Limnospira fusiformis SAG 85.79: one gene and its partner. Each later gene encodes a partner of the first gene's protein in a complex. Links are inferred from orthologs where the notes say so. Each region holds a gene or a part of one and is shown on either strand. Other genes may lie near its edges. The genes, in order: uvrA and mfd.

Region 1 (11,254 bases):
TTTACCCTCCCAGGAAGGTTGGGTTTGGTCTGTGGCTATTAGTCCTCCCGATAGCATTATCCGCCGTTTAGGTATCGCTTTTGCTACCGCTGATTTAGCTAATAATATTAAGCTGTGGGATATAGATGGTAATTTGTTATATACCCTAGAAGGTCATGAACAACAGGTCTGGAATGTTAGCTTTAGTCCTGATGGTAAAACTCTGGCTTCGGTAAGCAATGATAACAGTCTTCGACTCTGGAGTTTTGACCACCCTAGCCTGACGATTTTGAGGGGACATAATCGAGGTATTTTAGATGCGGTATTTTCTGAGGATGACAGTTTTGTGGTAACTGGTAGTGATGATAAAACTCTCAAAATTTGGCGACCTAATGGGGAGTTATTACAGACTATTCCTACTAGCGATGGGGGAGTTTTGTCGGTCAGTTTTGATTATCACAATCAGATTTTAGCTACTGGTAGCTATGACAATATTGTTCAACTGTGGCAAATTTCACCTGATGGAACCAACATAACTTTACTCAACACTTTAACTGAACATACTGGACCTGTTTGGTCGGTGGCTTTTAGTCCTAATGGTGAATTTCTGGTGAGTGGTGGTGGTGATGGCACTATCAAACTTTGGAATAAAGATGGAGTTTTGCAAAACAGTTGGTCTTCACAAGGACAGACTATCCGCACAGTTGCTATTAGCCGAGATAGTCAGTTAATTGCTTATGGTGGTAGTGGTGAAACGGTGCAAATTTGGGGAGTTGATGGTAGTCTTAAACGGGAACTAAGTCAATACCACACCGGAACTATATTAGGCTTAGATTTTTCTCCTGATGGTCGCTTTTTGGCTTCGGTAGCTGAGGATGATATGGTGAAAATTTGGGATGTTAATAGCAATTTAATTAACAGTTTTAAAACTTATCATAATGATATTGTATCTGATGTTAATTTTTCCCCAGATAGTAAAATACTGGCGACGGTGGGAACAGATGGAAGTGCGAAACTATGGACTGTTAGCGGTGAAAAATTGGCGGTTTTTAATGGTCATCGCACCCGTCAAACTAGGGTTTTGTCGGTGAGTTTTAGCAATGATGGTAAAAAGTTAATTTCTACTGATACTGATGGGGTGGCTATTCTATGGAATCTCGATAATTCTATTAATTATCAATCGGTGAAAAATTATGCTTGTGAATGGGTGCGCGATTACTTACCAATTAATCCCGATACTCCAAATGGCGATCGCCAAATTTGCCAAAATTAAATAGATTCTTTGGGACTCTCACCCACAGCCTTTAAACACCCCCAAAAAATAACTTTTACTAATAACTTCATCAAGATAGTTTTGATTTTCCAACTCATGTTAAGATTTAATACAATTTAATTGATAACTCCTCTGAAATACTTGACGACAGCATGGGGGTTTTGCTATACTCATATAAATTGCAATAAAGGCATTCTTGTGACTACACGCAAAAAAAAAGCTGGAAACCCTATATATATCGTGAAATATTAATATTTTTTGGTGAAATTTTTAAATTGCGATGCACGAGTTTTTGAGGATTTGGCTAGGGCAAAAAATTAGCATCTTGACAAAATAGGCGTTTGGTGAATCGGATGTTTTCTTTACCAAAATTTAAGATAGAGCTGTTGATGATTTGAGCCATTGTAAGAGTAATTGTAAGAGTCAGATAATTATCATAATTGGCTATAGATTTTTAACTATGATAACTGAATATCGGTCAATTTATCAAGTCGGGGGTAGTCTGCATACAGACTGTCCTAGCTATGTTAAGCGACAGGCAGACACAGACTTATATGAAGCCTTAAAACGGGGAGAGTTTGCTTATGTTCTCAACTCTCGTCAGATGGGAAAATCGTCTCTGTTAGTGCAAACCCGCCACCGTTTACAAGCAGAAGGAATACGTTGTGCGACCTTAGACATGACGGTTATTGGTAGTGAAGATGTCACCCCAATGCAGTGGTATAAGGGAATTTTTGTAGAACTTTGGCGCGGGTTTGGGTTATTAAAATCTATGCCATTTAAAATCTGGTGGCAAGAACAAGGCGAACTTTCATTGGTACAAAAATTAAATCAGTTTATAGTGGAAGTTTTACTGCCTACATTTAACCAGGATAAATTTTGCATTTTTGTTGATGAAATAGACACTATTTTAAGTTTGCCATTTCCGGTAGATGATTGGTTTGCCTTTATTCGATTTTGTTATAATCAACGGGCAACTGAACCAGCATATCAGCGGCTAAATTTTGCGATTTTTGGGGTAGCTAATCCCTCCGACTTAATTAGAGATCGCACCCGAACACCTTTTAATATTGGCACAGCGATCGCACTTTCGGGGTTTACCCTAGAGGAAGCGAAACCCCTACAACAGGGATTAAATGTTCCCGGTTTTAATGACCAAATTTTGCTGGAAGAAATTTTAAACTGGACGGGAGGACAGCCATTTTTAACTCAGAAGTTATGTTATCTGATTTATTCCCAACATTATTACGGTGTAACTTCCCCAAATCTTGCTGATATATTATCGGAAAAACAGTTGATCAAAGACTTGGTAATTGACCAGATAATCACCAATTGGGAGAAACAGGATGAACCGGAACATTTACGAACCATTAGAAATAGAATAATTAGCAATTCTCAAATCTCGTCAAGATTATTAGGGATTTATCAGAAAATACTCCTAGAGACAGAAATACCCTTTGATGGTAGTCGGGAAGAAACGGAGGTTTTGCTATCTGGATTAATTGAAAAATCCGGGAATATGTTAAAAGTAAAAAATCCGATTTATGAGCATATTTTTAATTTAGAATGGACTCAATTACAGCTAAATTTACTACGTCCCTATTCCCAAAACTTTGAGGCTTGGATAGCTTCTCATCAAACTGATGACTCTCGGCTTTTACGAGGTCAAGCGTTATTAGAAGCGCGGACTTGGGCGTTAGGTAAAAGTTTAAGTGATGGTGATTATAAATTTTTAGCAGCCTCGGAAAAATGCGATCGCGCCGCTATGCAACAGGCTTTAGAAGCGGAAAAATTAATCGCGGTAGAAGCGAGACTTTTAGAAGAATATAAAAACTCAAGACTACAGCGACGACTGTTAACGACGGTGGTTTTATCGTTATTCTTCTCCCTAGGATTAGCTGGTTTAGCTTACTCCCAATATCGTCGAGCGATCGCCAGCTACGAAATCACCAAAGTCCGAGAAATTGAAGCCCTAATTTCCGCCACAGAGGGTCAGTTTTTATCAAACAATAACCTGAATGCTTTAGTTAATGCTGTGCGGGCAAAAATCAGGCTAAAGGATGTCCAAAACGTAGAAGATCATCTCCTAAAAAAAGTCAATGCCGTTCTGAGTCAATCTGTTTATGGGATGAATGAATATAATAGTTTTGGTCGTCACCAAGACCGAGTTTGGGCTTTAAATTGGACGGAAGATGGGGAACAGATAGGAATTATTTCCCGCGCCAATTATCCCCATACTGACGGAAGGGAGGACATCGACAAAAATAATCAAGTTTTAATTTTTAATCGACGGGGTAAACTACTTAATATTATCGATAACTTTACCTATGAATTACGAACCCTTTCTTTTTTCCCAGACGGCTATATAGCCACAGGAGACAGCAATGGGGAAGTCAGAATTTGGTCAAATCAAGGTAAGTTGGTGTTCACGTTTTCCGCCCATGAGGAAGAAATATTGGATCTGATAATTTGGGGTCAAGACACCATAGCCACTACCAGCACTAAGGGTTCTATAAAACTTTGGCGCAGGGATGGGACTTTACTCAATGAATTTGTGGGTCATACTAAATCGCTGACAAAGATAGCCTTTTCTCCAGACGGTAACCGCCTAGCTTCTGCGAGTAATGATGGCAGAGTAAAACTGTGGGAAATAGGAGGGGAGTTAGTAGCTAGTTTTGAACATTCTCAACAAGCTGTGGAGGCTTTAGCTTTTTCTCCTGATGGTCAGTATATAGCGGCGGGAGGTCAGGATAGACAACTGAAATTATGGTCTATTAATGAAAGGTCTGCCATTGTACTCGGAGAACATCAGAATAGTATTAGAACTGTGGCTTTTTCTCCTGATGGTAATATAATTGCCTCTGGGAGTTGGGATAGAAGTATTCGTTTATGGAGTCCTGACGGTAGACACCTGCAAACTTTCGCTTCCCATACTGCGCCTATGACCCAACTTTCCTTTAGTCCTGATGGTGAAACTCTGGCTTCTGCTGACTTCCATGGGGAGGTTAAACTCTGGAAAGTTAAGAATCGGTTTTTTACTGTGCTATCAGGACATCAAGACAATGTGCGGGCGACAGTTTTCACTCCAGACCATCAGCAAGTTTTCTCTAGTAGTTGGGGTGGAGAGGTTTATCGGTGGGATATGCAGGGTAATTTACTGGGAAGCCTAGAAGGTCATGATCAGGGTGTAATTGGTCTGGCGGTTTCTCCTGATGGTGAAATTTTGGCGACGAGTAGCTGGGATGAAAGTATTCGCCTCTGGAATATGGAGGGAGAGTTATTAAAGGTTATTAATAATGCTCATTCTATGGGGGGAAATCAACTAGCTTTTTCGCCAAATGGTGAGGTTATAGCCTCGGTGGGAAATGATAATAAGGTGAAGTTGTGGAGTCGAGTGGGGGAGTTTCTACGGGAGTGGGAATATTCGGAATCCATTACGGGAATTGCCTTTAGTCCTGATGGTAAAATGGTGGTTACAGGTAGCGAGGATACGGAAGTCAGAGTTGTATATATAGACGGGTCTGGGACGCGGTTAATTGGTAATCATCAGGGTAGTGTTTGGGGGGTGGCTTTTAGTCCCCAGGGTGATATGATTGCTTCTGCTAGTACAGATAACACGCTCAGATTATGGTTTTTAGATGGTAGAGAACCGATAGTTTTGCATCATCAGGGGACTGTTGATAAGGTGGCTTTTTCACCAGATGGTCAGATGATTGCTTCGGCTAGTTGGGATGGCACTATTCAACTTTGGACTAATGAAGGGGTGAAAATAAGAACTTTGATCCGACATCAAGGGTCGGTGCGGACTGTGGCTTTTAGTAATGATGGAAAATGGATGATTTCTGGGGGAGATGATAATCAAGTCATTATCTGGAATTTGGCTGAGATTATGAATTTAGATGAGTTGAGTTATGCTTGTTATGTCATCCAAGATTACCTGGATTATTACCCGGAATTAAAGGATGAGGAAAGAAATTTGTGCGATCGCATTAATTAAAGTTTATTAATTAAAGTTTGATGAAAGTTTAACCTAGCCCCTAAAATTGGGGCTATTTAGCTATTCTTCTGGCAGATCCCAATCAGCGATCGCCTCCCATCCTTTTCCGCGCCGCACCAACACAGGATCATCAGCACTTAAATCAATAATTGTGGAAACTTGATAATCCAAATCAGCGCCATCATCAACAATAATATCAACCAAATTCTCCAAAGCATCAAAAAGCTGAACCTTATCATACTCTTGGGGAATTTTTTTAATTAAGGCGGAGGGTTCATCTTCTTCTTTAATATGTGCAGAAGTGGAAATTACTGGGTTTCCCAGAGATTCCAAAATAGCTAAACACACGGGATGATCAGGAACCCTAATTCCGGTAGTTTTGCGCTTAGGTGACATCACCAATTTCGGCACCAGTTTAGTGGCGGGAAGTACAAAAGTATAACTCCCCGGAATCAATCTTTTGATGGTGCGATAGGCGGCATCAGTAACTATGGCATAATCGGCAATATTAGATAAGGATGAACAGAGAAAGGTGAGAGGTTTATCATTGGAAATCTGCTTAATTTGTCGCACCTTTTGCACGGCAGATTTAACGGTGAGGTCGCAACCGATCGCATAAACGGTATCGGTAGGGTAAAGCATGACTGCCCCACGCTTGAGGGCATCCTTAATTTGTTCAATGGTGCGTTTTTGGGGATTTTGGGGATGAATTTCGTACAGAGTAGCCATATAATAAAGTCCATGAACTAGAATAATGATCGAACCATTAAAAGTTTAAAGTCAGAATGACGATCCGATCATGCCCAATTTTTGAGTAAAATAACTTTAAACTCAAATCGATATCACTCAAACCAGACGGCGGAAAATGATCAATATAGCCTACCTTCAATGTCCCACTGGAATAGCTGGGGATATGTGCCTCGCAGCGTTAGTTCATGCCGGGGTTCCCCTGGAGTATCTCACGACACAGCTAGAAAGGCTGGGAATGGCTGAAGAATATCGGCTATGGGCTGAAAAGGTAACTCGCCAGGGTCAACAAGCCACGAAGGTTCATGTAGACCTGACCAGCCACGATCATCACACTCGCCACCTACCAGACATTGAAGCCATTATCAAGGCGGCAAAACTTCCCCCAAGGGCAGCAAACATGAGTTTAGCGGTATTCCGCAAGCTGGCGGAGGCGGAAGGGGCGGTTCATGGTATTGACCCGGAAAAAGTACATTTTCACGAAGTGGGGGCGACAGATGCGATCGTGGATATTGTCGGAACCTGTTTGGGGTTGGACTGGCTAAAAATCGATCGCCTCTATTGTTCTGCTTTTCCGGTAGGTGGTGGCACATTCCGGGCAGCCCATGGAATTTTACCAGTACCTGCCCCTGCTGTTCTGAAACTCTGGGAAATGCGTAGTGTTCCAGTTTATAGCAATGGCATTGAACGAGAATTAGTTACCCCAACGGGGGCGGCGATCGCTGTAACTTTGGCTACAGAATTCGGACCGCCACCGCCGATGATTCTGAAACGGGTGGGACTGGGGGCGGGTTCGTCAAATTTTCCCATCCCTAATATTCTCCGCCTCTGGTTAGGGGAAACTGAGGATACAGATAAACCCAAGGCGGAAAGTCATGGTTTGGCGGGGACTTTCCATAATCATGATGAGGAAATGGTGGCAGTATTAGAAACTCAAATTGATGACCTTAGCCCCCAAGCGATCGCCTATGCTTCTCAGGCTTTATTATCGGCGGGGGCGGTGGATGTTTTTGTGCAACCTGTGACCATGAAAAAGTCTCGCCTCGGAATATTATTAACTGTGATTTGTCACCCGGAAGCTGTGGATACTTGCCGGAATATTCTCTTTGCCGAAACTACTACTTTAGGGATTCGTCAAAGTTGGCAATGTCGCACTATTCTTGACCGCGAATTACAGACGGTTGACACTGAATATGGTTTAGTCAGAATTAAGGTGGCTTTTTCAGGCGATCGCGTTATTAATGTGCATCCTGAATATGAGGACTGCGCTACCCTCGCCCAACAGCATCAAATCCCCTGGCTAGATATTCATCAAAACGCCTTACAACATTGGCAGTTAATACAACAAAAATTATCATAAAAGAAACCCCAGAATCAAAGAAACCCGGTTTCTCTGTATATAGGAAATCAACCCTAAAATCAAAGAAACCCGGTTTCTCTGAAGAAACCGGGTTTCTATGTGTATAGGAAAGAAACCGGGTCTCTATGTATATAGGAAAGAAACCCCAGAATCAAAGAAACCCGGTTTCTCTGAAGAAACCGGGTTTCTCTGTGTATAGGAAAGAAACCGGGTTTCTGTAACTCGGTTTTTTTTAGGAAGTTGTTAACAGTTGTTTTAAATAAAATCCGGTGTAGGAATGGGGGTTATTAGCAATATCTTCGGGTGTTCCGGTGGCGACAATTTGACCACCGCGATCGCCTCCTTCTGGTCCCAAGTCCACCACCCAATCAGCACAACGAATCACATCTAAATTATGTTCAATGACCATAATAGAATTACCCTTATCAACCAACCTTTGTAAAACATTCAATAACTGATGAACATCATAAAAAGATAATCCCGTAGTTGGTTCATCAATTAAATACAGAGTTTTACCAGTAGCGCGTTTTGACAATTCGGAAGCCAATTTAACCCGTTGTGCTTCTCCCCCAGAAAGGGTAGGCGCAGGTTGTCCTAACTGAATATAACCCAAACCGACATCAACCAAAGTTTGCAGCCGAGTGGTAGCGCGGGGGATATTTTCAAAAACCTTTAAAGCCTCGTCAGCGGTCATATTCAAGACATCAGCGATAGAATAGCCCTTATATTTAACCTGGAGAGTTTCCCGGTTATATCGTGCGCCTTTACATACCTCACATTGCACATAAACATCAGGAAGAAAATTCATTTCAATCACATTTACCCCCTGTCCGCCGCAGGCTTCACAGCGTCCGCCTTTAACATTAAAAGAAAACTGTCCTGGCTTATATCCCCTAGCTTTCGCCTCAATGGTTTCTGCAAACAGTCCTCGGATAATATCAAATACTCCCGTATAGGTAGCGGGGTTAGATCGCGGAGTGCGTCCTATGGGAGATTGATCAATGACAATGACCTTATCCAAAGCATCTAATCCCTGAATTTTATCTAATTTTTTAGGAAAGGCAATTTTCCCGTAAAAATGATGTTGGAGGGCGGGATATAATAACTCATTAATTAAGGTAGATTTACCGGAACCTGATACCCCAGTAATACAGACTAATTTACCGAGGGGTAATTCGACATCGATATTTTGCAGATTATTACAATGGGCGTTTTTGAGAAATAGCGATCGCCCATTTCCGGGACGGCGGCTGGGGGGAGTTTCAATTTTTTTGCGTCCAGAAAGATAAGCACCCGTGAGGGATTTTTGAGTAGTTAATAAAGTTTTTAAATCCCCTTGGGCGACAATTTCTCCGCCATTAACTCCCGCCCCAGGACCGATATCAACCAACCAATCAGCGGCGCGGATAGTTTCCTCGTCATGTTCAACTACAATCAAGGTATTGCCTAAATCTCGCAACTTGATTAAGGTATTTAATAGTCTGCCATTATCCCGTTGATGTAAGCCAATACTAGGTTCATCTAAGACATATAAAACACCGGTTAAACCCGCGCCAATTTGAGTAGCCAATCGAATCCTTTGGGCTTCTCCGCCGGACAAGGTAGAAGCGGATCTAGCGAGGGTTAAATAATCCAAACCGACATCTATCAAAAACTGTAATCTTGCCTTAATTTCGCGTAAGACTAAATCCCCGATTTGGGCTTGGCGATCGCTCAATTGTAGCTGATTAATTTTATCCAAACAATCCCGAATGGAAACCTCGGTTAAATCTGCTATATTATACTGTCCCAAATAGACAGATAGCGCCTCTGGCTTCAATCGTTTACCGTGACAGACTTCGCAGGGTTGGTCAACCAAATAAGGGGCTAATTTCTGCTTTTGTGCTTCGGAACCTGTCTCCTCATATTGTCGGAGTAACATGGGAATTGCACCGAGATAGGGGCGGTAATAACTGCGATTTTCTCGGTAGCGGGAATCAGTTTCTATTAAAATGGGTTCATCACTCCCATAAAGAATAATATGCTGTTGTTCGGGTGTCAGTTTTTTCCAGGGGGTAGAAATCTCAAAATCGAAGGCTTGGGCGACACTATGAAGTAGGGATAAATAAAAGGAATTGTCCTTGTCTGACCAAGGGGCGATCGCATTATAAACAGGTTGTGAAGGGTCAGGAATAATCAATTCTGGGGAAAAAGTCCGCCAGTGTCCCAAACCATGACAAGCGGGACAAGCGCCATAGGGAGAATTAAAAGAAAATAGGCGGGGTGAAAGTTCTTCCATAACCGCCCCATGTTCAGGACAAGCAAAGTTTTCGGAAAATACCAATTGTTGCGGTTTGGGGAATTGTTCTTCTGGTGATATACTGAGGTTATCCAAAATCTGAATAATAGCAACACCTTCCCCATGGCGTAAACAGGTAGTTAGGGAATCAACTAAACGTTCCTGTAACCCCGGTTTCACAATAAGTCTATCAATGACAATTTCAATATCATGGACATGATTTTTGTCTAAGTCTATATGGTCAGACAATTCGAGAATTTCCCCATCAATTTTGACCCGGACAAAACCTGAAGATGCTAAACTAGATAAGAGTTTGCGATGAGTGCCTTTTTTCCCTCGGACAACAGGCGCAAGAATAAGGAATTTAGTGCCTTCAGGAAGTGCCATAACTTGATCGCACATTTGGTCAATAGTTTGGGGGGCAATATGGCGATCGCATATAGGACAATGAGGGGAACCCGCCCGACCAAATAATAAACGTAAATAATCATAAATTTCGGTAACTGTTCCCACGGTAGACCGAGGGTTATGGGAGGTGGATTTTTGGTCAATAGAAATAGCGGGACTCAACCCCTCGATCGCATCAACATCGGGCTTATCTAATTGTCCTAAAAATTGTCTCGCATAGGCACTAAGGGACTCGACATAACGCCGTTGTCCTTCAGCAAAAATGGTATCAAAAGCTAGGCTAGATTTCCCAGAACCTGAAACGCCAGTAAATACAATCAGGCGATCGCGGGGAAGTTCCAGATTGAGATTTTTCAGGTTATGCTGTCTCGCCCCGATAATTCTAATAGTGTTCAGACTAGCCGGGGATATGGTAGATTGGAGATCGGAAAATTTCGCAGGTTTAGCCATTAGGTTAAGGTAGGATAATCAATAATCAGAGAAGTGATAATTTGAGGGCTAGGAACTTATCTATGGTTAGAAGTATTGAGGTAGACTATCGATTTCCCCCGGGAATAGATCCAGAACGTCAAGGGAAAGTAATCGCCATTGGACAAACAGCGGGAACTTGGGATGCACGTTTTCAGCACCGGGAAGAGGTGATGCGATCGCATTTAGGAGAGGTGATCAATATCCAAACAGATGATCAAAAATATAGCATTGTTACCGTTGCTTTTCCAGAGGCTAACGTAGAAAACGATATCCCCAGCCTACTAACCATGATTTTTGGCAAATATTCCATGGCGGGTAGTGGAAAGGTAATTGCTGTCCGGCTGGGGGAAAATTACGGGAAACGCCCCAAACTAGGAATTACAGGAATTCGCGATCGCCTAGCAGTCCCCAACCGACCCCTAATTATGGCGATTTTCAAACCCGCCTTGGGGTTGTCCGCCGCCGACCACGCGGATATTTTGGAACAGGTGGCCTTTGCCGGATTAGACCTAATTAAAGATGATGAAATCCTCCCAGACTTGCCCACAGCGCCCACTCTCGAACGCTTAAAGGCCTGTCGGACCGTGTTAGATAGGGTGAGAAGCGAAACGGGTCGCAACGTCCTCTATGCGGTAAATATCACCGGTTCTGCGATCGCCCTGATCGAAAAAGCCAGGACCCTAGTTAAGGCCGGCGCAAATGCCCTATTATTAAATGTTTTAACCTACGGATTTTCGGTAT
Region 2 (11,865 bases), 4.3 Mb from region 1 along the record:
GATTATCACCATCCACCAAATTAAACGGTGATGTATTCGTTAATAAATAAATACAGGTCACACCTAAACTATACAGGTCACTGGCAAAAACCGCTTTTCCTCGTAATTGTTCTGGGGCGACAAATTCCGCAGTTCCGATGCTAGTTCCCGTTTTAGCCAGGTTAGTTCCCGTGTGGAGTTTACTCGCCCCAAAGTCTACTAAAAAGAGAAGTTTATCGCTTTGTCTACGGATAATATTAGCGGGTTTAACATCCCGATGAATTAGGTTTCTGGCGTGTAGATATTGTAAAATCGGTAAAATTTGATTGAGGATATCTCGGATTTTGCTTTCCCCAAATACCCCCCTTTCCGCTAATTCTTGTTCTAAGGTTTCTCCCGGAATGAACTCTTGGATAATATACTGTTGTTCATCTATGGAAAAATATGCCAAAAATTTGGGAATTTGGGGATGGTTAAGCACCTGTAAACTTTGGGCTTCTCGACGGAAGAGGCGAGAGGATACCTTAGCATCATTAGTCAGAAGGGGGAAAAATTGTTTAATCGCACAGGGAGGGTGATTAGTTTCGCTTTCATCTATGCCTAAATAGGTTCTTCCAAACCCCCCAGACCCAATTTCTCTCAATCCTCGATAGCGATCGCCTAACTTTAATGACTGACCGCAGCGTTCACAGGATACAATATCCTTGGGGTTTTCGTGGCGACAGGCGGGATTAAAACAAAGACTCATAGTTTTTCCCTGGGACATAGTTATCCCTTAACTCTAACACAGATCCTAAGACTATGAGATAATCAACTGTTGATGATTATAATGTCCGTCTGATGAATACAAGCGATAAAATCAAACCCGACTGGGCTGGTGGTGATTTCCTCTCCCAATTTGTGAATCTTCTCATCCAAACTAAGCCAATTTTCAACCTCATGAAATATCAGGCTAGGCGGGTGTTAATTAAAACCGCCGAAAAGAAAGGCATTCCCTGGCGAGAAACTTATCAGCAACTCGAAGGGTCTGGCGTAACAGCCTTACTCCCAGAAATCACTGATACCACAGTAGTTTACCCCGACTATTATCAAGTTCCCTTTCATGCTTATGATGAAGGAAATCTTTGCTGGAAAGCTGCTTTTGAGGCGGAGTCTGCTACCTATTCAATGGCTTTGCGAGTATGGCCAAAAGAGGATTTATCATGGCTAACAGCCCAGGAAAGGTTGCGGCACAGTTTTCATCAGGTTTTAGAAAACTATAGCCCTAACCCAGTTCATGATATTTTAGATATAGGTTGTTCCGTGGGAATTTCTACCCAGGCTTTACATAGTTATTATCAACACAGACAAGAAACCTCAATCCGAACAGTAGGCTTAGATTTATCTCCCTATATGTTATCGGTGGCAAAAATGCGGGATACTCAAGGAAAAATTAGTGAGTGGAAACACGCTAACGCTGAGAATACGGGTTTTCCTGATGATTCTTTTGATGTGGTAACTTTGCAATTTGTGATTCATGAATTACCGCGAACAGCCACGCGGAAGATATTTAAAGAAGCCTTACGAATTTTGCGATCGCATGGTGTGTTAGCCATAGTTGATAATAACCCCAAATCCGCCGTCATTCAAAATCTGCCACCCGTGCTATTTACCTTAATGAAAAGTACAGAACCCTGGACGGATGATTACTATACCTTTGATGTAGAAACCGCCTTATCTGAATGTGGATTGAACTATCAAACCACCATCGAAACTGACCCCCGTCATCGAACTATTATTGCCATCAAACCTTGATTTAAAAAATAGGGCGCTATTGCGCCCAAGTGAAAATCGGCGTTTTTCTAGTTAGGACTTATTGCCAAAAACCTGTTTGCGTAAAGCGTTAACTTCCTGTACTAATTCCTGGCGGGTGGAGGCTTTCAGCAAGTAACGGTAGACAAACCAAGCCGCATATCCCATGCCAATCAACTCAAAAGTGGGAGCTACCAAGGGAATATCATTGAGGGCATCAACTACCGCAAATAACACCTTAATTGTGACCACTGCCACCACAATTAACAGGATAGTAACAATAGGTTTTTGATACTCTCCAAAAAACTTGGAAACATAACCTGGTAGTTCCGACAAAAAGACAACTACTTTCTCTTTGATTTCTTCAAATTGTTCTTTATTCGGTCCCTGGTCTGGTGTGGGTGTCATAGTTCCTCCTTCGGGGGAAGCTGTGGTGGGGTTGGCACTTTTGGTAGGTTCTACCATGTTAAATCTCCTTCGACTTAATACAAGATTATCGCTATTGACACTCCCAGCCCTAACAGGACGGGGATTCTTGGGTCTTCGGGGAGCGAACGCTTAACCCCTCACCAAGCATCTTCACCGCGTGTCCCACGGCTGCAAGTCCACGCCTTGAAGTTGAGTTTTTCGGCGAATATCACCCCTACCCTATCACAGAGACGGTCCGCTAGTTTCCAGAAGAAATACCGCCTGGTATTGCAGATCTATTCCTGCAATTGAGTCACTTTCATAGATCACCCTTGCGCCGGGCTAGGTTTCAGGCCCAATTATCCGGTAAACCGCATTTTTCCAGGGTGTCCCTATCCTGCAATAGTTCTTTAGTGGGTCGATCTACTTGAATTTTGCCATCTCCCAAAATTAGCGATCGCTCTGTTACTCGGCTTACCCATTGTAGATCGTGGGAAGCAATCAATAGGACTTCGATAGGTAAATTAACCAAAATTTCCGCTAAGTTACGCCGCCACCACGGGTCTAGCCCATTGGTCGGCTCATCTAAAATCAAAATGGTAGGATTTAGGGCTAGAATGGCTGCTAAGGTGGCTAAACGTTTCTGACCCCCTGATAGTTCATGGACAGACCGATGAGCCAATTTAGCTAAACCAAATTGGGCTAATAATTGATGGGCGATTTCTGAGGCTTGCTCATTACTAACCCCATAATTACAGGGACCGAACATGACATCCTCAAAAATGGTCGGCATAAATAGCTGGTCGTTAGGGTCTTGGAAACCAAAACCTATCTGGCGGCGTATCTGTCGCAGGCTTGACGGTTCTACCAAGGTTCCCTGAATCCAAATCTTGCCACTGTTAGGAGTTTTTAAGCCAATTAGGGTTTCCATCAGTGTACTTTTACCCGTCCCCGTTGGTCCGAGAAGCCCTAGACGTTCTCCTGGGTTCAAGCTAAAGGAAATTTCCCGCCAAATTGGCTTTTCCCCAGCATAGCTAAATGTCAGATTCTCAACTCTTATGCTACAATCAGATTCCCAATGCGATCGCTTCATCAAAACGCCGTTTATCTTCAAGATGGTCTTGGGGAATTCATAATTCACAGCGGAACCCACCCCTACCCAATTATTAATTATAGCCGGGTTTCTACCGCAGAAGTCAAGAAACCCGGTTTCTCAAAGAAACCGGGTTTCTAACCAGTGATTATTCGCCGTGGGGCGGGTTTATTAAGATGGTCGTGGGGAATCCATAATTTACAGCGGAGGCGCGCCCCTACCTAATTATTTATTAGAAGTCAAGAAACCCGGTTTCTCAAAGAAACCGGGTTTCTAACCAGTGATTATTCGCCGTGGGGCGGGTTTATTAAGATGGTCTTGGGGAATTCATAATTCACAGCGGAGGCGCGCCCCCACCCAATTATTTATTAGAAGTCAAGAAACCCGGTTTCTCAAAGAAACCGGGTTTCTAACCAGTGATTATTCGCCGTGGGGCGGGTTTATTAAGATGGTCTTGGGGAATTCATAATTCACAGCGGAGGCGCGCCCCCACCCAATTATTAATTATAGCCGGGTTTCTACCGCAGAAGTCAAGAAACCCGGTTTCTCAAAGAAACCGGGTTTCTTAAGATGGTCGTCAGCCCTTCATAATTATTAATTATTAATTATTAATTATTAATTATGATTGGATTCCCTCCTGCATAGTTTGCAACCATTGAATCAGACAATCGAGCTGCTTACTAGGAGGTAAGGCCCCCAAGCCACGAATCTTTACCTGTTTGCGACCGTAGATAAAGCGAGGCTGTAAATGTTCAGGTAAATTCTGCTTTAATAAATTCCAGGCGGGTTCTTCCATAGGTGTTTCTAAAACAATATTCTGCTTAGAATCATCCGGTCTAATGCGAGCAAACCCCAACTTTTTAGCGATTTGTTTTAACTCCATTACCCGGAGTAACTGTTGGGCTGGTGCGGGAATTTTACCATAGCGATCGCTCCAATCTTCCTCAATTCTACTTAACTCTTCCGAATCCTGACAAGATGCCACCGCCCGATAAGCACTCATTTTTTGATCTAAATCTGTGATATAATCTGATGGGATGAATGCCGTCAAAATCAGATCCACCTGAGTATCATCGACCTGGGGAATTTCCTGTCCGCGTACCTCTTGGATAGCTTCCTGTAGCATTTCGGTATATAAATCAAAACCGATCGCATTCATTTGACCCGACTGTTGAGCGCCCAAAATATCCCCAGCGCCGCGAATTTCCAAATCTCGCATCGCCAATTGATAACCAGACCCCAACTGGGTAAACTCCTTAATCGCCCTCAGTCGCTTAACTGCATCTTCTGTTAAAGCCGCCTGTCCGTCACCTTTAACCGGATAAAATAGCCAAGCGTGGGCTTGAACTCCCGCCCTCCCCACACGACCGCGCAACTGATACAATTGTCCTAGCCCGAATTTATGGGCATCCTCGACCAGAATAGTATTAACACGGGGGATATCTAAGCCCGACTCAATAATGGTCGTACAGACGAGAATATCAGCCTCTCCGGCGCTAAAAGTGAGCATGATCGACTCTAACTCTCCAGCTTCCATTTGACCATGAGCGATCGCCAATCTAGCACTAGGGACCATTTCTCTAATCGCCGCCGACTTCTCCTCAATACCCTCAATGCGGGGAACCACATAAAACACCTGTCCTCCCCGATCTAGTTCCTGACAAATCGCCGCCCTAATAGTTTCCTGGTTTAATGGTCCTAAATGGGTTTGAATTGGGCGACGAGAGGGTGGTGGGGTTGTAATTAAACTCATTTCTCGAATACCTGATAACGCCATATACAGCGTCCTGGGAATGGGAGTCGCCGTCAGAGTCAAAACATCCACATGAGTTTTTAGGGCTTTAATTTTCTCTTTTTGATTCACCCCAAACCGCTGTTCTTCATCCACTACCAACAGTCCCAAATCCCGAAATTTAATATGTTTAGATAACACCGAATGCGTACCCACAATAATATCTATTTCTCCGGTCGTTAACTTTTGTTGAATCAACTTTTTTTCACTAGCGCTACGGAAGCGATTAAGCAATCCAATTTCAATGGGATAAGGCGCAAAACGTTCTTTTAGTGTGTGATAATGTTGTTGGGTGAGAATCGTTGTGGGGGCGAGAAATGCCACTTGTTTCCCCGCCGTAACTGCTTTAAAAATCGCCCTAATTGCTACTTCCGTTTTCCCAAAACCGACATCTCCACACACCAGACGATCCATAGGGCGATCGCTTTCCATATCCCGTTTCACATCTTGGCTACATTTCAGTTGGTCGGGAGTCGGTTGATAAGGAAAAGAATCTTCCATTTCCTGCTGCCAAGGTGTATCCTGGGGATAGCTAAATCCAGTTTTTTGGGAACGTTCGGCGTAAAGTTTCAGCAAATCAACCGCCAATTTTTTAATGGACTTACCCACTTTTTCCCGACTTTTTTCCCAGGCTTTACCCGTCAACTTATTGAGTTGGGGAACCTTCGACTCTGACCGCCTTAGACGGGATAAAGTTCCCACCTGATCCGCCGCCACTCTTAGGGTTCCATCTGCATATTGTAACACTAAATAATCGCGGATTTCTTGATTAATAGTCAGGCTTTCCAACTTCACAAATTTACCGATTCCATGTTGGCGGTGAACCACATAATCTCCCGGTTGTAGTCGATTCGGATCTACCTGTTTGGAGGCGGCGCGGCGGCGTTTGCGGATATAACCAGAAGTAGCTAAAGCGTGTTGACCATAAAACTCTCTGTCCGTGATAATAACTAAACGGAAGGTGGGGAGAATAAACCCTTCTAATTCGGCTAGTCCCGTATATTTTAAAGCAATGGGGGTATTACGGATTAATGAGTCTATGGCTGGATAGTCGCGGGGGTTGGGTATAAATTTAGATGGGCAATCATGTTCCGATAACAAAGCCACTGAGCGGCTAGGTTGGGCGGAAATTAGAAAGACTGTAAATTGGCGATCGCGTTGTTGGCGAATCACCTCGGCAATTTTTCCGAATTGGTGGGGAGTCACCGGGACGGGACGACTGGCTAAGTTTATCGATGCTGTGGAAGCCTGAATAAGAGGGGATTTATAATCAGCCAGTTCACTGAGATACAGCCTATCAAAACGATTTTCAACCGTCGCTAGGGACTCCCGGAAGCATTGATGAATTGCCGGAATTTCCACAGATATCCCTTCTGCTGTTACCAGCTTACCTTGTTCATTTTGCCACTGTTCATCGATATGTTCAAACCAGCGATCGCCATGACCTGCACATTGGTCAGGTTCATCAATTACCGCTAAAGTTAATTCCGGTAGATAATCAATTAAAGAAGCTGGCTTGTGATATGCTAATCCTAACAGATGAGATAGTCCGGTTTTCGTCTCCGATATCTGAGCCGATTTGAGAGTTTCTAGGGTCTCCGTAGATAGGGATAAATTCGCTTCGATAATCGGAGCAAAATTCGTCGGCGTGAGAATTAGTTGCTCAACCCGATCAAGCGATCGCTGTGTCACCGGGTCCAGTTCCCTAATTCTTTCTAACTCATCCCCAAACCATTCCAGACGCACCGGAAGTTCTGAAGCCACAGGGAACACATCTACAATATCTCCCCGGCGACTCCACTGCCCCTCAGTTTCCACCACTGCCACCCGTTGATATCCCAACTGGGCGAGTTTTTCGTCTATGGTTTTTCCTTCCCAGGTCATCCCCAACTTCAGGGTTAGACAATAACTCTGGAAGTCGCTCACCGGAGGGAGATGGGGTTGTAAAGACCTCTCTGTAGCTACCACCGCCACCGGGTCTGCTTTCCCTGTGTTTCTTGCCACTAAGTCCGCTAATACCTGCATCTGTCCCCAGACCATCTCTTCGCTATAACTGGGTTCATAGGGGGATGCTTCCGAGGTCGGGTAAAAGTGTACCGTCTGCCACCCCATCACCTCTAGCTGGGCTGACCACCTACCAGCCTCTTCCAAAGTAGCTGTTATCACCAATAGGTTTAACCCCGCTTCCTGGGCTAAAGCTGAAGCCGTCAGTCCTTTGGGAACACGGGGAAGACCGTTAAGGTGAAGAGCTTGCTGTTGGTTCAGTTTAGTCAGAAGTTCAGCCGTCAGAGGCGATCGCCCCAAGGTCCGAACTACAGCAGAAAAGGTCATAAGTTAGCCGACTGACAACAAAATATTTTTATATTCTATAACCTTTGGGCTATTTTGACGGCAACTTCTCTGATTTCCCCCACTTACCCTGATTGCCTATTTATCAACTCCACATCATCCGCCCATTTCCCTTCTGCCTTTTGATTACACTATTATCAAGTATTTCTACTCCCAAACCATGCCCCTCCCTATTCCCAGTTATCCATCAGAGATAGGTATGGACAATATCCGTCGGGACTGCTATCCTATTAATCATGCGAGGAAGTAAATTCATAAGGCTTCATGAAAAAATTATTACCATCTGTAAAATTACCGCCCTTACGGCAAATTTTACTCCTACTGTGTTGCTGGACAATTGTACCTTTCTTCTTAGTAGAAGTAATCATGATTGTCTCCGAACCCTATTTATTTCGCGGACTCTATAAATACGATCCTGACTTAGGGTTTAAAATTCGCGGTCATGCTAACGGTAATAATCAATTTGGCTTCAATGACCGAGACTATCCCCTCCAACCAGATCCTGATATATTTCGGATGCTCATTCTCAGCGACTCTTTTAATTGGGCTGGTGGTCAACAAGGCAACTATACCGCTTTATTAGAAAACCAATTTCGGGAACATTACGGACAGCATCAAGTCGATGTCATTAATGCTGGATATCCCGGAACCCATACCGCCGAACAACTAGCCTTATTGAAAAAATATGGATTGCAGTATAATCCCCATTTAGTCGTCTTGGGTTTTTTTGTGGGGAATGATTTTCTTGATGCTGACCCCTATCGAAAACGAATTATTGTTAACGACCTTTACATTGATATTGACCGCCGTCAGGAGTTAATAATATTTGGCTATCCGATTATTCCTAAATCACGACTCTTATTGTTTATTCAACAAAAATATAAAATCTTTCGAGAAGCCGCTAGGTCTCAACAGTCTCAACAGTCTCATCAACTCCCCCAGAGTCAGTTAGTGGCGACTACCGAGGCGATCGCCTTAGACGAACCCGAAACATCCCCAGGTATTCTGTCCCTGGAGAAATTTCTGGATGTAGAACGTGGTCGGATGAGTTTCTGCAATATCGAGAAGCTACAAAATGGCGATCGTGATGCTAACATTAACTATATCTTGGATAGCATCTCAGAAATGAATGCCATTCTCCAAGCCAGGAACATTAAGTTTATCGTGGCTATCTATCCCGACGAATACCAGGTTAACGACCACTTGTTAAATCAACTCCAGTCTACCTTTTACCTAAACTTAGATGATTATGACATTACCTGTCAGCAAAATATCCTCATCTCCCATTTGGAGTCAAACAACATTCCCTATATTGACCTCACTCCTAGATTTAGAGTAGAACAACAAAACCGCCATCTCTATCTATTCCAAGAACCCCATTGGAACTCCCACGGAAACCAACTGGCTAAAGATATCTTGTTTGAACACTTAGTTAAAATTACCGACTCCGTATTCGCCACCGAGGAAAAATGAACCAAGACAAGTTAAACATTTCCCGAAAATTACCGATAAAAGCCATTGTTAATAACCCAGTTTGTAAATTTTTTAGCCAAACCTTAATTATCGCGGGAATTACATTTCTGCTAACCGAGGCTACCTTCAGGATTTATCACAGAATTAATCCCACATTTGTTTTCTATAACCGTTCATATAATCGTTGGCGAGGAAGACCCCACGCCCAAGATTTTGACTTTCAACTAAACTCCCATGGCTTTAAAGATGTGGAATTTACCCAAGCAAAACCGGAGGGTATTTATCGAATGTTGGGAATTGGTGATTCCTTCGCCTTTGGAATAGTTCCCTATCACTATAATTATTTAACCTTGATTGAGAAACAGCTAAACAGCCAAGATAAAAATATCGAAGTGATCAATATGGGAATTCCTGGCTTAGGACCCGCCGCCTATTTGGCTTTATTGATTAATGAAGGGTTAGTGCTTAATCCTGATAAAATCCTCCTATCCTTTTATATTGGTAATGATTTTATCGACAATCACCTAACTTCCCTCGATAGAAATAAGCACACCTTCTATACCGTCGCCTTTTTACAATCTTTGATTAAACTCCAAACTCAGTTTGAAGGGACTGTCTATAACCCCAATAACCTCGAATATAAAGACGACCACCCCACCTTAACTGATGAGTCCTATCTTGAACAGGTTTCTAACCTAAGTCGTATGTTTGATATTAGGACAAGGGACGGCATTTTCCTAGGGTTTTTTGAAGACGCTATGGCGGATATTCGCCGCATTAAGGAGATTTGCGATTATCGAAATATTGACCTAACCATTGTGATTATTCCTAGCGAGGTACAAGTCAATAAACAATTACAATCCCAAGTTATTGATATCCTCAAGCCTGATGACCCCCAAGGTTTGGATTTTGATCACCCTAACCGCCTCCTACGCGATCGCCTTTCTCAATACAATATCAACTATATCGACTTATTAGATGATTTTAGGCAGGTTTCCCAGACTACCCGACTCTACCGACCTAATGACAGCCACTGGAATATCGCCGGAAACGCATTGGCGGCGGAATTAATTACCAAACATCTACTTACTCACCACTTCAACTCTGACGGGGATTAGCATAAATGTGGAATTTTGTCAAGCCCCCTAATTTTGGCCTAAAAAATACTCGTGCATCGCGGCGAAATCTTCTCGAGTCTCTATTCCCGAAATTGGTCAATGTCACTACGGCTTTACTGGCTTTGGGTTCCTATAATTTATCTTGTAGCTGACATAACCCACACCAAGAGGAGCATAACCTATAGATTCCACTCTATCATTAACATTGGGGCTTGTCAAGTACCGATTCTCTCGTCAGATTTTCTGCGATAATGAGAACCATTATCATCTAAATTTTTTTCGATTGATTTAATGTTTGTATCTAAAACCATGTTTAGATAATCCTAGATTATGTTTTATAGCCAGAAACCGGGAATTTTTGTGATTGACGATATTGTAGTGATATTCTATAATTCATGGATTAAATAAAAGTAAATTATTACTAATAATCTACATGAGTTGTAATCACTGCTCTAAAAACTGTTCAGGTCAAACTTCTAGCTCACCGAGACCTTGGTGGAAGTGGTGGAGACCGAAAAGCGATCGCCATTTCTCGGCGGTGTCAAATAAGCCTACAGTCGCCCTAGTGGGTTCTCCGAATGTGGGAAAAAGCGTATTATTTAATGCCCTAACTAGCTATTATGCCACAGTTTCCAACTATCCGGGAACCACCGTAGATATTTCCACAGGAGACATGATAATTGGAGACAAAGCGATCGCCATTATAGACACCCCAGGGATGTATTCTCTCTTACCCATTACCGAAGAAGAAAAAGTCGGTCGAGACCTATTGATGACTAGGGGGATAGATTTGGTCATTCATGTAGTAAATGCCCAACATTTAGGGAGAATGCTAAACCTAACCCTACAATTACTAGAAGCCGGATTACCAGTTTTATTAGCAGTTAATCTGATTGACGAAGCCGACCATCTTGGTATTAAAATCAATGCTGAAGACTTAGAGGAAAAGCTAGGTATTCCCGTAGTGTTAATGGCTGCAGCCCATAATATTGGAGTTCAAGAATTAAAAACCAAGGTAGTAGATTATGTTGAGTCCAGTAGTGTATCCTCCGACCATAGAAATAGCGATCGCTCACATCGAATCTCTGTTATTGAAAGATAATAGTCTCCCCTCCTATACCCTCTCCCATAGAAGTTTAGCCCTACTAATTTTGCAGCGAGATCCCCAATTTTTGGAGACCATAAAAACCAGCCCCTATCGGGAAGAATATGATCTGGCTATTATGGAAGCCCAGGTCAGTCTTGATGTTCCTATTAGTCGTGCGATCGCCATTACCCGACAAGAAAAAGCCGGGAATATTGAAAAAGAAGTCTTAACCGAATCAGCCACCGACACCTCAGACCTAGCCGAAAAATTGCACCAGATTACAGTTAATCCGATTACCGGGTTTCCTCTACTTTTAATCATCCTATATTTCGGCGTTTATAAATTTGTCGGTGAGTTTGGCGCGGGGACTCTAGTAGACCTAATTGAAGGCGGTTTTGAAACCTATATTAATCCCAGGGTAGATGCTTTCGTAGCCGCCGTAATTCCCCTAGAGATATTCCAGGATTTATTGGCTAATGATTATGGTATTATTACTCTAGGAGTTCGTTATGCGATCGCTATTGTTTTACCCGTAGTAGGGACTTATTTTCTCATGTTTTCCCTATTAGAAGATAGTGGATATTTACCCCGGCTATCTCTCATGCTAGATCAGTTATTTAAGATAATAGGCTTATCAGGAAGGGCGGTAATTCCCATGGTATTAGGCTTAGGATGTGATACTATGGCAACTGTCGTCACCCGCACCCTAGAAACTCGTCGGGAGAGGATGATTACCATTTTTCTCCTCGCCCTAGCTGTTCCCTGTGCCGCCCAG

What was found.
Region 2: the proteins of uvrA (region 1) and mfd are in contact, whole or in part, in a crystal structure (PDB 4DFC), measured with the Escherichia coli proteins. The link is inferred for Limnospira fusiformis SAG 85.79 from one-to-one orthologs.

What each region holds. Positions count from the first base shown.
Region 1 is NZ_CP051185.1:4,917,266-4,928,519, forward strand. The notes cover bases 7,389-10,814. They hold uvrA (excinuclease ABC subunit UvrA), read right to left. Parts: upstream 10,493-10,814; coding sequence 7,589-10,492; downstream 7,389-7,588. Other genes in these bases: HFV01_RS23185 (RuBisCO large subunit C-terminal-like domain-containing protein), read left to right, coding at 10,555-10,814. Outside these bases: HFV01_RS23160 (AAA-like domain-containing protein), read left to right, coding at 1-1,252; HFV01_RS23165 (WD40 domain-containing protein), read left to right, coding at 1,713-5,249; HFV01_RS23170 (L-threonylcarbamoyladenylate synthase), read right to left, coding at 5,310-5,978; nickel pincer cofactor biosynthesis protein LarC, read left to right, coding at 6,115-7,356; more of HFV01_RS23185, read left to right, coding at 10,815-11,254. UniProt on the Escherichia coli protein: The UvrABC repair system catalyzes the recognition and processing of DNA lesions. UvrA is an ATPase and a DNA-binding protein. A damage recognition complex composed of 2 UvrA and 2 UvrB subunits scans DNA for abnormalities.
Region 2 is NZ_CP051185.1:598,265-610,129, reverse strand. What follows is about bases 3,691-7,727. They hold mfd (transcription-repair coupling factor), read right to left. Parts: upstream 7,395-7,727; coding sequence 3,891-7,394; downstream 3,691-3,890. Other genes in these bases: HFV01_RS02950 (alginate O-acetyltransferase AlgX-related protein), read left to right, coding at 7,677-7,727. Outside these bases: HFV01_RS02975 (serine/threonine-protein kinase), read right to left, coding at 1-727; HFV01_RS02970 (class I SAM-dependent methyltransferase), read left to right, coding at 820-1,773; HFV01_RS02965 (CAAD domain-containing protein), read right to left, coding at 1,825-2,235; HFV01_RS02960 (energy-coupling factor ABC transporter ATP-binding protein), read right to left, coding at 2,528-3,271; more of HFV01_RS02950, read left to right, coding at 7,728-8,885; HFV01_RS02945 (SGNH/GDSL hydrolase family protein), read left to right, coding at 8,882-10,003; HFV01_RS02940 (FeoB small GTPase domain-containing protein), read left to right, coding at 10,437-11,105; HFV01_RS02935 (ferrous iron transporter B), read left to right, coding at 11,029-11,865. UniProt on the Escherichia coli protein: Couples transcription and DNA repair by recognizing RNA polymerase (RNAP) stalled at DNA lesions. Mediates ATP-dependent release of RNAP and its truncated transcript from the DNA, and recruitment of nucleotide excision repair machinery to the damaged site.